2 regions of the Pseudoalteromonas sp. P1-11 genome follow, and region 2 is predicted to be linked to the other one. Evidence: predicted binding sites of a transcription regulator. Region 2 holds the regulator's gene; the other holds the start of a gene.
The links. The regulator sigma-54, encoded in region 2, starts transcription at its own class of promoters, with help from an activator protein. The targets are predictions, from matches to a motif close to GTTGGCACGNNNNTNGNNT.

Region 1 (7,393 bases), on a different contig from region 2:
TGTCGTTTTTATCGCAAAAAGTGACGTTAAAAGCTAAAAGCAGTGACTTAGTATTAAGCTATTACAAGTTTACCCAAACAGGCGATGAGCTTTCTAAGCTTATTAATTACCCTGTAAATAAGGTGTATAAGCAATTAATTAATAATGCATTGGAGGGAGAATTTGATTTAACGTGGCATGTTAATAAATAACACACCACGCTGTAAGCTCACTAATTAAAAGTGAACTTGAATACCCGCAAATGGGCCTGATGCGTCAATATCGGTATTAATATCATCAACATCATCTAGCTCTAACGTCATTGAGCGGTAACCCGCTTTAATAGCTACATCTACCGCTAGGTTATCAATAAGTTCATACGCTACGCCTACTTGGTAGTCTTGTACTTTACTATCGTCGATAGCTAAAAAGCTGCCTTCAAAAAACACGCTTAAACCCGTAAATGGTAAGCCTGCTTCAGCACGGCCATACGCAAGTGGAACAAAGCCCGAAAAATCTTTAGTCTCAGAGAAGTTAGTGCCGCCTTGTTGAGTAGTACCAGTTACAACAATGTCACCGTCAAACTGCTTTGCGTTTAAACCTAAATCAATTGAAATTAAATCGTTATCAAAAATTTCGTAATAAAGAATGTAATCAATGTGAGTTAAATCACTTAATGTATTTGCAGTTGTACCAACTACGTAATCTGAGCCATTAAAGCTAAACGTATCAGTAAGGGTTGCTGAGCCATTAAGTTCAAGCTCAGTGTATTTAAGCTTTAGGTTAGGAACTAATGGCACTGGGTGCTCTAGTGCCGCGTAGTAGCTAATAAAGGTTTCGTCTTCAAAATTAAAATCTTGTGGTGCGTTATCTTTGTAAGAAAACTGACCGTCGTTATCTGACTGCCAGCCATCAACACCTACATATAAACCTAATAGAGTGTCTGCCTGTGCTGCAGGGGCTAAACATGCCATTGAAAGGGCAGCTGCTAAACAATACTTTTTCATTTTTTATCCTTGAGCTAGTAGTTCGCTAAGTTCGATTAAAGCCGCATTGGCTCTTGAAATATAATTTGCCATAACTAAAGAATGATTTGCCACAAAGCCAAAACCATTCCCGTTTAATATAATTGGGCTCCACACGGTTTCTTGTGTTGCCTCAAGCTCACGTATAATTTGCTGTAAGCTTACACGTGCATTTTTCTTTTCTAATACATCAGCAAAGTCATACTCAACCGCTTGTAAAAAGTGTAATAACGCCCATGTTGCACCGCGCGACTCATAAAACACGTCGTCTATTTCCCACCACGACGTTCTTACTTGCTGCTGAAGTGGTGTGTAGGTCGCTTGCGTGTTTGAAGAATTACCTGCTAAATCGGTATTTACTTTGTCTTGGCCAACACTTGCACTTAAACGCTGACTTAAACTGCCTAAGCGCTTTTCGGCTTCTTTTAACCAGCTACGTAGATTATCTGCACGTGAATAAAATTGGCTATCGCGCTCATGCTCGTTAGCAATTTGTGAGCGGTATACAAGAAGATAGTCTATTCCCTTTTGGTACTCTCCCTCGGCACTTGGCCATGCCCATGCCTCAGAGCTGATATTAAATTGCGGCTGCGCTTTTTTAAGGGCTTCATGTTCGGTAGATTGCGACTGTGAACGGCTAAAGTCTTTACGCATTGATAGCGCTAAATCACGCACCATTTCGAGCGCACCATATTCCCACGCAGGCATGTCATCCATTATCACACTTGGCGGCATTACATCGTTTGATAAATACCCACCTTGCTTATCAAGTAATGTGCTAGCAACGGTAATAAGCGTTGAGGTGGTTGTATAGCCTGTTACCATTTTTTCGTTGCGTGCTTGCGCGGTTTCTTTTGCATTAGTTACTACGTTAAAACGTGCCGGCTCAATGCTCCAATAAACTGCAATAGCGTAAAAAATAATAAGTAGTACCACCAAGGCACCAGCTATTTTTCCTTTATGTTGCGACATTTATCCTCCTAGTGATGAGCGTGTTGTTTTTTAGATGGCTTTGAATGCGCAGCTTGCGCTTCAAGCGAAACCACTTGAGCATTAGTAAACAAGCGGTTACCGTCACTAAAATATAGCGTGAGTTTACGTTCTTGCCCTACTTTTAGTGGCTCTTGTGGATCAAATACCATTAAATGGTAACCACCAGGCTCAAAGCTTAGGCTTTCATGGCCCTTAATGGTGACGGCTTTAACCTGTTGCATTTTCATCATGCCGTTGACATGTTTGTGCTCATGTATTTCTACACGGCCTAAACCTTCGATGGTTGCTTTAGTTAATTTAGCAACACCACCACCGTGGTTAGAAATTGTTAAATAGCCAACACTCGACTTACTACCAGGCAAAAACGCCCTTACTTGTGCATGGCTTACTTCAAGCTTAGCTTCGTCTGTATCGTGGCTGTGCCCAGCATGTGCAGCAACCGATGACGAAAACACATTAATCATTAACGCCGAGGCCATAAAAAAGCACTGCTTCATCATCGCTTTATTCCTTGTGAAAGCATAAAATTTCACTTTAAATTTAACATAGTTAACTAATAATAGTCAGTTAAATTAAGGCTTAAGAGGTTACTTTTTTGTTATCGAGCACCAACCAGCACAGTACAGCCACAAATAATAATGGCCAGGCTATCATCACTGAACCAAATAACAGTGCCAAAATGGTGCCAACCAGCGCGACAATCCCTGCGCCTATTAACCCCATGGTCACTAAAGCCATTACGGCTACCACTGCAATAATAGCAACTAATACACCAGCCAGCTCGAGCCCTACCCAGCTCATATCTGCAATCCACAGTGGGAACTGCCATGAATCAAAATGTATTAGCGACACAGTATCAGTAAAAAGTAACACATATACGACAACACATATTGCTAAGGTTTTCATATCCCTCTCCTAATACGCACGCTCTTCAAGGCAGCAGTGAGCAATCAAATAACCAAGCGCCACTGCAAACGGAAAACTTATAAATAATAAAATAGTTACTAAGCGTGTTGACCACACTGGAAAATCAAGGCGACGCGCTAACCCACTGCATACGCCCGATATTTTTTTATTCAGTGAATCTTTGTACCAACCACGCTGTGTTTTAAAGTTATTCATACTTTACTCCTTAAGCGCTTGGCGCAGTTGTACTGGTATTACTTTGCTTAACACTGGCTTTTAAACGAGCCAGCTCTGCATCTATTTTTTCATTTTTAACTAAAGACTCAATTTGCTCAGCGGTTGATTGCGCTGTATTTGTAAGTTCATAAGCATCAACCTGTGCTTCTATGCCTTCCACTTTTTGCTCTATCATTTCAAAGCGAGACAAAGCATTTGCGACCTTGTCACTGTGTAATTGCATGTTCACTTTTTCACGTGCAACAACAATATCGTGGCGTTTTATTAATTGAGCTTGTTTGCTTTTAGCTTGCGCCATTTTTTGCTGTAAGCGCTCACAATCTGCCGTAATTTTCTCTATCGACTCTTTTAGAGTATTTAGCTGAGTGTTTTTTGCTGCAATTTGCTCATCTACTCGCTGTTTTTCTACTAACGCAGACTTGGCTAAATCGTCACGGTTTTTAGCAACTGCCAGCTCAGCTTTTGTTTGCCACAAAGTTAAGTCTTTTTGTTTTTGTACAATTTGGCGTTTAAGCGCTTTTTCTTCGCACAGTAAGGCTGCGGCAGTGCTTCTACATTCGTTAAGCGCTTCTTGCATTTCACTTAGCATAAGGTTGAGGAGTTTTTCTGGGTCTTCTGCTTTATCCAGCATGGCAGCAATATTAGATTGGATAACATCATTTACGCGATTAAATATACTCATTGTTTTGTCCTGTTGTTTTTAATTGATAATAACAACAAGATTCCAAGAGTTATGCCAAGTAACAAAAAGTTATTTATAAGCATTTAAATTCAATCAGTTAGACAGCTAATAAGTTATTTTAAACTGACTAAAAACTGAATATTAATAAGCGAAAATCACTAATTTATTTATCTTTTGACTAAATTTTAGTTATAAAAAAACCACTTTAAAAAGTGGTTTTTTTATAACTGCTCAGCGCTTTAGTATTACTCAGGCACAAAACTTAATGCTTTATCCATTACCGACAAATCAGCCTGTTTACCGTGACCATTTTCTGAAAGGTGACGTCTAAATCCGCGCGCCCCTGGCTGCCCCTGAAAAATCCCCAGCATATGGCGTGCTATATGCCAAAAGTTAGCACCTAAACGCATTTCCTCTTCTATGTAATCATACATAGCGCGCACCACATCGTGACGAGTCTGAGTATTGGCCACCTCACCGTAAATCTTTTCATCCACCTCATTAAGTATAAATGGATTACTATATGCTTCGCGACCAATCATAACGCCGTCTATATGCGCTAAATGCGCTAGGCTTTCTTCAATTGTTTTAACGCCGCCATTAATGCTTAAATCGAGCTGTGGGTAGTCTTTTTTTAGTTGGTAAACGCGTGGGTAATCAAGAGGCGGTACTTCACGATTTTCTTTAGGGCTTAAACCATTTAACCACGCTTTACGGGCATGAATAATAAAGTCATCACAGCCAACTTTATGGCTGGCTTCAATTAATGCGCATAAAAATTCATACGAGTCTTGCTCATCAATACCGATGCGTGTTTTTACCGTAACAGGAATACTAACTTCGCTTTTCATTGCCGCAACACACTGGGCAACCAGCTCAGGCTCGGCCATTAGGCATGCACCAAAGCGCCCGTTCTGTACTCTATCTGAAGGGCAGCCTACATTTAAGTTAATCTCATCGTAACCGCGCTCACCAGCAAGCTTTGCACACTTTGCTAGCGCCTCGGGATCAGAACCCCCCAGCTGCAAAGCAACCGGCCCCTCGTGCTGATTAAAGTGGAGGTAATCGCCGCGACCAAATAAAATCGCCCCCGTGGTGATCATCTCAGTGTATAAAACAGCGTGCTTAGTCATCTTACGATGAAAAGTGCGACAATGACGATCAGTCCAATCAAGCATGGGTGCAACAGAAAAACGTCTGTTTAACGTTGGATTATCTAATGTGCGTTTTTGCAATGTAAAAGCCTCGGGGATTATAAGTAAATGCGCCCATAAAAAGGCGCTGTATTTTACACAAAAGCCTAATTAGCATCAATGTTAGCTGTATATTTGTAAACCAAAATAATGCGCGATACCGTTGAGTATATTTGTAACTGCCACAGAGCTTAAAATTAACCCCATGATTCTACTTATAATACTTGCGCCACTGTCGCCTATTAATTTATGCACATGATTTGCGAGTAACAACAGCACAAGCACAACAACTAATACAACCAACATCATCGACGATGTAGTAACTTGCTCAACCCACGTGTATTCTTCGTTGCGGGTCATCAGTACTGCGCCAAGCATGGCGCCTGGGCTTGCTATAGAGGGAATGGCTAGCGGAAAAATAGCGGTTTCTGTGCTGTCGCGCACACTTTTAATCTCAGACTCGGGCTTACTTTCACCAAAAATCATTGAAAGCGCAAAAATAAGCAGGACTATGCCCCCCGCTATTTGAAACGCCGACAGCGGTATTTCTATTGCATTTAATAGCTGCTCACCGGCAATAACAAAAAAGAGTAAAACCACAGCGGATACACCCACGGCTTTAAAAACAACTTTTCGTTTAAACTTTTCATCTTCCCCACGTGTCACAGCAATAAATACAGGCACTGTACCTATAGGGTCTATCACCGCAAAAAAGAAAATAAATATAGCTACCAGTTCATGCATTAATGGGGTTCCTAGATAAAAAGTGTTTAATAAAAACGCTGCAAGTACAACACAGTATGTTAGTATATCACGGTAGCGTAAGGATAAGAGAATGATGAATATAGAATCACTCGTAAGTAAAGCAAAACAAGTTTGTGACAACCGTGGTGCGCGTTTTACGCCTATCCGCGAAAAAGTATTTCGCCTATTAGCTAGCGCCCAAGGCGGCGTTGGGGCGTACGATTTACTTGAACAATTAAAAGTAACAGAAACAGGCGCAAAACCTGCAACAATTTACCGTGCGCTAGACTTTTTAGCAGAGCTGGGTTTTATTCACAAAATAGAAAGCACCAATGCATTTATGCTTTGCCATCACTTTGATCATATTCATCCTGTGCAGCTATTAATTTGTGACAGTTGTGGCTTTGTAAAAGAGCTGCACTCTACGGTTATTTCTCACGAGCTAAACAACTTAGCAGCAGAAAGCGGCTTTGTTGTATCAGGGCAAACTATTGAAGCACACGGTAAGTGTGAGTCTTGTAGAAGCTAAACCCAAAGTTTGTTTTAAAGCTATACTCATATTTAGATAGCCACTTTAGCACCAATTTTAAGAGTACCTAACATGAATGTTGAGTTCATTAATCCATTTTTATCTTCTTTGATCAATGTGTTATCTACAATGGCACAAACCGAGTTAAAACCAGGTAAGCCGCGTATTAAAACAGACGAAGTCGCCTGTGGCGATGTATCTGGTTTAATTGGCATGGTGGGCGCGCAAACTCGTGGCTCATTTTCAATTACCTTTGATGAAAACTTAGCTCTGACCATCATGGAGCGCATGCTTGGTGAGCGCCCTGACAACATAGACGATGAAGTAACTGATATGGTTGGGGAAATTACTAATATGGTTACCGGTGGAGCTAAAAACTTACTCGGCGAAAAAGGCTATGACTTTGATATGGCTACGCCAATTGTAGTTGCAGGTAAAGGCCACACCATCACACATAAAAGTAAGGGCAAAAAAATAATCATGCCATTTAGCTGTGATGCAGGCGATGCAAATATAGAAGTTAGCTTTGATAAGTTATGAGCTGGCAACAAACTCAAATAACCTTAAAACCGCGTGCTCGAGGATTTCATTTAATTGATGATGAAATACTCGCGCAGCTGAGCGAGCTGGCCAATTATAAAGTTGGCCTATTACATTTGTTTATTCAGCACACATCGGCAAGTTTAACCATAAACGAAAACGCCGATCCAACAGTGCGCATGGATATGGAAAGCCACTTTAACCATTGTGTTCCCGAGCGCCAGCCTTACTATCGTCACGATTACGAAGGTGATGATGATATGCCAGCCCATATAAAAACCAGTACGTTAGGGTGTGAATTAAGTATTCCTATAAGCAATGGTCGCTTAGCGCTAGGTACATGGCAAGGTATTTACTTAGGCGAGCATCGCGACGCTGGCGGCGCAAGACGTATTATAGCGACCTTGCAAGGCGAAACCTTTTAACTTGTATTGACCTCCCCTCCCTTTCTTTTACCCTCGTCACTTCGCATTATTTAAAACCCTTTATATCGCGCGGCGGCATGGGGCCACTCGTGCGTATAATATTTATAAATAATTTTCGTAGGTATAAATCAGATCAAAAT
Region 2 (7,393 bases):
TAGACCCTGCTCTTTTGCTTATACTTTCATGTTGGCTTTTGTTACTATTCGCGCCATCTGTATTTTGAACATCTGGCTTAACATAATGGTTACCTCGTTTGTTATTTTAATTCTTGGTTTTGCTGCACTTGTGTGGAGCGCCGACCGATTTGTATACGGTGCGGCAGCGCTTGCTAAAAACTTTGGAGTCCCTACTTTAATTGTTGGCTTAACGGTTGTTGCTATGGGTTCTTCGGCCCCTGAAATGATGGTATCGGCCTCGGCTGCTTTGGCAAATAAAACCGACACAGCGGTCGGTAACGCGGTAGGTTCAAATATAACAAACATCTTACTTGTGTTAGGTATTACTGCGCTGCTACGCCCTTTGAGTGTGTCATCAAGCACTTTAAAACGCGAAATGCCGCTTGTTATGCTGGTATCCTTGGCTACGTGGTATGTATTTTCAGACAACTACTTCTCACTCACCGAAGGGGTGGCATTGCTAGTTGCATTTGCTGTGTTTATTGGCGGCTTGATTGTGGTTTCTTTGCGCGCCAAAAATCAAGATGACCCTTTTGTTTCAGAAGCCTGCGATGAGGTTCCTAACGATGTACCAACTAAAAAAGCCGTTTTATGGCTAATTGTCGGCATGGTTTTATTGCCTGTTAGCTCACACTTTTTAGTTGGTTCAGCAGTCGATATTGCTAAATACTTTGGTTTAAGCGACTTAGTTATTGGCTTAACCATTATCGCCATTGGCACAAGTTTACCTGAACTTGCAGCTTCTGTAGCGGGTGTACTTAAAAACGAAGATGATTTAGCCCTAGGTAATATTGTGGGCTCAAATATATTTAATATTTTAGCGGTATTACCACTTGCAGGTATTATTAACCCATCAGTGGTTGACCCGTCACTTGCAAACCGCGACATACTTATTATGTTAGGTGCTACGCTTGCGCTTATTATTATGTCATTGAACTTTAGAGGTTCTCAGCGTATCAATAGAGTAGAAGGTGGCCTATTACTCATCGCATTTTTGGCGTACCAGGGTTATATTTTTAGTCAAGTAGGGTAACAATGGCACAACTAAATTTTATAGAGCAAGGTTTACGCGTATTAAACATTGAACGCCAAGCGCTTGCTGATATTACACAATACGTTGACGAAAACTTTCATAGTGCGTGTCAGCTCATGTTTGATTGCCAAGGCCGCATTATTGTTATTGGCATGGGTAAATCAGGCCATATTGGTAATAAAATTGCAGCTACCCTTGCAAGTACAGGCAGCCCTGCTTTTTTTGTTCACCCAGGCGAAGCAAGCCATGGTGATTTAGGCATGATAACCAAAAATGACGTGGTTATGCTTATATCAAACTCGGGCGAAACCAGCGAAGTACTTAATATTATTCCGGTGCTTAAACGCCTTGGTGCAAAAATAATATCGATGACAGGCAACCCGCTCTCTACTATGGCTACACTTGCCGATGTGCACGTATGCATAAAAGTAGAACAAGAAGCGTGTTTATTAGGTTTAGCGCCTACAGCAAGCACCACTGCCACTTTAGCGATGGGTGATGCAATGGCAGTTGCGCTTTTAGAAGCACGCGGCTTTACCGCCGATGACTTTGCACTCTCTCACCCTGGTGGCAGTTTAGGTAAGCGATTGTTGCTCACTTTAAAAGATGTAATGCACAGCGGCACAAACACCCCTATTATAGGTGTAACGCAAACAATTAAAGACGCGTTAATAGAAATGTCAGCCAAAGGGCTGGGCATGACCGCTATTGTAGATAACAATCAACAGCTTGCAGGCCTTTTTACCGACGGTGACTTACGCCGTATTTTAGAGCAAAGAGTTGATATACATAGCACCACTATTAGCCAGGTTATGACTAAGTCATGCACAACCGCCACGGCCGATATACTTGCAGCTGAGGCCCTAAACATAATGGAAAACAAACGTATTAATGGTTTAATTGTGGTCAATGATAAAAACCAGCCAATAGGCGCCTTAAATATGCAAGACCTCTTAAAAGCAGGAGTATTATAAATGCAATTTGAAGATCTCTATCAACCGCTAAGCGATGATGCCAAAGCACGCGCCAAAAAAGTAAAACTACTCATATGCGACATTGATGGTGTATTTTCTGATGGCCGAATTTACCTCGGTAACCAAGGCGAAGAATTAAAAGCATTTAATACAAAAGATGGTTTTGGCATTAAAGCGCTGATCAATAGTGGTTTTGAAGTTGCGGTCATTACGGGACGTCACTCAGAAATAGTGCAAACTCGCATGAGCAGCTTAACCGTGCAGCACATTTATCAAGGCCAAGAAGACAAGCTTATTGCTTATCAAGAACTCAAAAACATTTTAAAGTTAACTGACGAACAAATAGCCTATATTGGCGACGATGGCCCTGACATGCCAGTAATGGAGCGCGTTGGCTTTGCCGTTGCAGTTAACGATGCGCACCCGCTTATTAAGCGCTTATCGCATTACACTACGCAAATGCCTGGCGGCTTTGGCGCCGTTAGAGAGCTCACAGACTTACTTATGCTAGAGAATGGCATAGCGCTTACAACACAAGGCACCAGTTCATGAATGCAGCACGCGTTATACTCAGTGCGTTATTCATCGGCTGTATGGTTTGGCTTTGGTACCCTTATTTTACCCAAACCAATGTAGCGCCAGAGCAAGAACCTGAAGTAATTGCAAAGCCCGATTACACCGCTATAGAGCTTAAGCAAACAGCCTATGACGAGCAAGGCAAAATAAGCCATAAAGTCACAGCGGCTAAAATGGAGCTGTACCAACAGCTTGGTTTTACGTTTTTTGAAAAACCTATTTTCACCTTGTATAACGAAAAGCAAACATGGCGAATAAATGCAGACGAAGCAACGCTTTACGAAGATAAACAACTTATTTTAGAAGGCAATGTAGTTGCTAAAAATTTAGTTGATAACGCCATGATAGATAACATCGATGCCGATAACATCGAAGTCGACATTAAAGCGCTAACAATGCGCTCTGAGCAGCCAGTGGTTGTCACTGGGCCTAATTTAAAAATTGTCGGTAAAGGCCTTGAAGCCGATTTAAAAACCGAAGTAATAAAACTAATTAACCATACGCGAACAATATATTATGACCAATAAACTCACTAAAATACTTATTATCCCATCGCTAATGCTTGCATTTAGCGCCTCTGCTGCTGAGCCTGCTGCTCAACCGCCAGCAAATCAAATTTCTATTAGTGCAGACCGTCAAGAAGGCCAACTTAAAGAAAACGTAGGTATTTTTGAAAAGAACGTCGAAATTGTGCATGGTAATCGCAAAATTACAGCCGACCGACTTGAAGTACATAAACGTGAAGACTTAGGGGATAACAAACAACTCCTTATTGCCACTGGCAGCCCAGCCTACTTCGAAGAAAAACAAGACGATGGTACCGTAATGAGCGCCAGTGCAAACGAAGTACGTTACGACGTAGCAAAGCGCTTTTTAACGCTTGTTGGCGATGCTGAAGTCGCACAAGCCGGTCAAAAAATTAATGCTAAAAGTATTACCTACGATATGCAGCAGCAGCTTATTAGCGCAGAAAAAGACGAAAACTCTACGGATCGTGTCCACACAATTTTAGTGCCTGTTGAAGCAAAAATTAAAGAAAAAACAGGTAACGAAGGTCAACCATGAGCACCTTAAAAGCAGAACTATTAGCAAAAAGCTATAAAGGCCGCCAAGTTGTAAAAAATGTAGGCCTTGAGGTAGAAGCCGGCAGCATTGTTGGCTTATTGGGCCCTAATGGCGCAGGTAAAACCACCACCTTTTACATGATTGTAGGATTAGTACCTAGCGACAAAGGTAAAATTTCTATTGATGATAACGACATTACGTTATTACCTATGCACAGCCGCGCCCGCTTAGGCATTGGCTATTTGCCGCAAGAGTCATCAATATTTAGAAAGCTGACAGTTTATCAAAACTTAATGGCTATTTTAGAAACGCGTAAAGAGCTCAATAAAGCCGCGCGAGAAGAAACGCTCAACAACTTACTTGATGAATTTAGTATTCAGCATATTCGCGATAGCCAAGGTATGGCACTTTCTGGTGGTGAACGCCGCCGTGTAGAAATTGCCAGAGCACTGGCAGCAAACCCTAAATTTATTTTATTGGATGAGCCTTTTGCTGGTGTTGATCCGATTTCAGTGTTAGATATAAAGAAAATAATAGAACATCTTAAAAACCGTGGCATTGGCGTATTAATTACCGATCACAATGTAAGAGAAACCCTTGATGTTTGTGAAAAAGCCTACATTGTTTCTCATGGGGAGCTAATTGCATCTGGCACCCCAGAACACGTATTAAATGACAAAACTGTACGCGATGTTTATTTAGGCGAGCAATTTAGGCTGTAACATTTAAGCCACACCTACAAGCATCTGCTAATATTAATTATAACAACATAAAAGGATTGTTAGAGATACATGAGGCAATCATTACAGCTGCGCATGGGCCAGCAACTTACAATGACTCCACAATTGCAACAAGCGATTCGCTTGCTGCAGCTCAGTACATTGGATCTCCAGCAAGAAATACAAGAAGCACTTGATAGCAACCCGCTATTAGAAGTAGAAGAGCAAGATTACACGGAAGAGTCGGCTGGAAAAAATGAGCAAAAAGCAGATACGGATGATGTAACCGTAAGCGCATCGGCTGACGATACAACCAGCGAGTACGAGCAAGACAGTGGCGAAGCTTTAAATAAAGACACCGTTAGCGATGATATGGCAATGGATGTAACTTGGGATGAGTACATGAGCGCAGCCCCTGCGGCATCCTCAGGCCCAATGCCGGAAGATGAGTCTATTTATCAAGGTGCCTCTACTGAAACGCTACATGAGTATTTAATGTGGCAGCTTCAGCTTACTCCTTTTAGCCCAACTGACGAAGCCATTGCTATTGCCATTGTAGAAGCTGTAGATGACTCGGGTATTTTAACGCTAAGTTGCGAAGAGATTTTAGAGAGCTTTAACCAAGAAAACGATGACGAAGTTGAAGTTGAACTTGACGAAATAGAAGCCGTTTTAAAGCGTATTCAGTTATTTGACCCTGTAGGTATAGCCGCGCGCAGTTTACAAGAGTGCTTGTGCATTCAGCTAAACCAGTTTGATAAAGACACCCCTTTTATAGAACAAACTAAAATGATCTTAACCGATCACATTGATCTATTAGCGGCACGCGACTATCGTACATTAATGAAAAAGACTAAGCTTAAAGAAGACGAGCTTAAAGAGGTCATGACCCTAATACATACCCTCAACCCAAAACCTGCAGATACCATAGTAAGGGAAGAGTCGGAGTATGTAATACCGGATGTGTCGGTTAAAAAAATAAAAGGCCGCTGGGTGGTAGAGCTAAACCCAGATAGCATGCCAAAAATACGCGTAAATAGTCAGTACGCGGCTATGTCACGTACCGTAAAATCAAGTGGTGATAGCCAATTTATTCGCTCTCACTTACAAGAAGCTAAATGGTTTATAAAAAGCCTTGAAAGCAGAAACGACACGCTGCTCAAAGTAACAAACTGTATTGTAAAACAGCAACAAGCATTTTTTGAACATGGCCCCGAAGCCATGAAGCCAATGGTTTTAAACGATGTTGCTGAAATGGTAGAAATGCATGAATCGACAATTTCGCGTGTTACTACGCAAAAATATATGCATACGCCACGTGGTATTTTTGAGCTTAAGTATTTTTTCTCAAGCCACGTAAGCACTGAAAACGGCGGCGAGTGTTCATCAACCGCAATACGTGCCCTAATTAAAAAGCTAATTGCCGCGGAAAACTCAGCTAAACCATTGAGTGATAGTAAAATTGCGGATATATTGGCAGAGCAAGGAATTAAAGTAGCTAGACGCACAATAGCAAAATACCGTGAATCGCTAGCTATTCCACCGTCAAATCAGAGAAAGAGTTTGATATAAGACGTAAAAAACAAAGAGGAAATGCTTATGCAACTAAACCTAACTGGTCGTCACGTAGAAGTAACTGATTCACTTAGAGACTATGTAAATAATAAATTTGCAAAGCTAGAAAGGCACTCAGATCATATTAGCAATGTGCATGTCATTCTCGATGTAGAAAAACTCAACCAAAAAGCAGAAGCGACTATTCATGTAAGTGGCGCAGATTTATTTGCCTCAACAGAGCACCAAGATATGTATGCCGCTATAGACTCGTTGATTGACAAGCTCGATCGTCAAGTCATAAAACATAAAGAGAAGCTTGCTAGACACTAATATTATGAAATTAAGTACATTAGTATGCCAGGACTGCAGCAAAGCTGCGGTCCTTTTTAGTAGTAAAAAAAGAATTTTAGAGTTTATCAGTGAGCTAGCTCATGAAAAGCTCCCCTACTTACCACAACAAGATATTCTTAATGCGCTGGCAAGCAGAGAAAAGCTAGGCAGTACTGGCATTGGCCGGGGTATCGCCATTCCTCATGGCAGAATGGGTGGCGTAGAAGAGCCGCTGGCTTTAGTACTTGTTAGCGACACCCCTGTTAACTTTGATGCTATTGATAACTGCCCTGTTGATATTTTTGTTGCACTCATCGTACCAGATGGCGATAACCAACAGCACCTAAAGACTCTGGCAACCATAGCTGATAAACTGAGCAACAAAGAATTTTGTAAACAGCTGCGTAGTGCTAAAACCGATGCAGAGCTGTATCAAGTAATTGTTGATCAATCGTAGTAAATACTAAGGGCTATAAATGGAGTTAATTATCATAAGCGGCCGTTCTGGTTCAGGTAAGTCGGTTGCTTTACGCGTGGTTGAAGATTTAGGCTATTATTGCGTAGATAATATTCCGGTCAACTTACTGCCCTCTTTAGTGCGAAGTGTTTCAGATAACTATGACAAAATAGCCGTTAGTATAGATGTTCGTAATATCCCCAAAGAACAAGACGAATTTAACGATATTCTCGAGTACCTTCCTGACTTTGCTAAACCCACACTGTTTTATTTAGATAGTGATGATCAAACACTGATCAAACGTTTTTCAGAAACACGCAGATTACACCCTTTATCCATCGATTCACTGCCGCTTGATTTAGCAATAAAAAAAGAAAAAGAACTGCTTGATGTACTCGTAACACGCGCTGACTTTATGCTTGATACCACCGATTTAAGTGTGCACCAATTAGCAGAGTCAATTCGCGAAAAAATACTGGGTAAAAAAGATAAGCAACTTATTGTAACGTTTGAATCGTTTGGCTTTAAACACGGCATACCTAAAGAAGCTGATTATGTTTTTGATGCTCGCTTTTTGCCAAACCCCCACTGGGAGCCTGAACTTAAACCGCTTACGGGCCTTGATCAACCAGTAAAAGATTTTTTGGCAAATCACAGCATA

Region 1: AN390_RS12955 (PspA/IM30 family protein) is a predicted target of sigma-54. The motif match lies at 3,863-3,881, and genes of this name have one in related genera.

What each region holds. Positions count from the first base shown of each region.
Region 1 is NZ_LJSP01000006.1:274,732-282,124, forward strand. Features, by position in the region: gene AN390_RS12925 (TIGR03899 family protein) at 1-191, shown strand, start outside; gene AN390_RS12930 (TIGR04219 family outer membrane beta-barrel protein) at 216-986, opposite strand; gene AN390_RS12935 (DUF2333 family protein) at 990-1,976, opposite strand; gene AN390_RS12940 (copper chaperone PCu(A)C) at 1,985-2,497, opposite strand; gene AN390_RS12945 (hypothetical protein) at 2,577-2,903, opposite strand; gene AN390_RS12950 (PspC domain-containing protein) at 2,913-3,119, opposite strand; gene AN390_RS12955 (PspA/IM30 family protein) at 3,130-3,822, opposite strand; gene dusA (tRNA dihydrouridine(20/20a) synthase DusA) at 4,068-5,057, opposite strand; gene AN390_RS12965 (MarC family protein) at 5,139-5,759, opposite strand; gene AN390_RS12970 (transcriptional repressor) at 5,854-6,288, shown strand; gene AN390_RS12975 (chemotaxis protein CheX) at 6,361-6,828, shown strand; gene AN390_RS12980 (secondary thiamine-phosphate synthase enzyme YjbQ) at 6,825-7,253, shown strand.
Region 2 is NZ_LJSP01000001.1:210,353-217,745, reverse strand. Features, by position in the region: gene AN390_RS00980 (calcium/sodium antiporter) at 86-1,054, shown strand; gene AN390_RS00975 (KpsF/GutQ family sugar-phosphate isomerase) at 1,057-2,028, shown strand; gene kdsC (3-deoxy-manno-octulosonate-8-phosphatase KdsC) at 2,029-2,580, shown strand; gene lptC (LPS export ABC transporter periplasmic protein LptC) at 2,577-3,131, shown strand; gene lptA (lipopolysaccharide transport periplasmic protein LptA) at 3,121-3,669, shown strand; gene lptB (LPS export ABC transporter ATP-binding protein) at 3,666-4,391, shown strand; gene AN390_RS00950 (RNA polymerase factor sigma-54) at 4,461-5,960, shown strand; gene hpf (ribosome hibernation promoting factor) at 5,988-6,275, shown strand; gene AN390_RS00940 (PTS sugar transporter subunit IIA) at 6,280-6,732, shown strand; gene rapZ (RNase adapter RapZ) at 6,752-7,393, shown strand, end outside.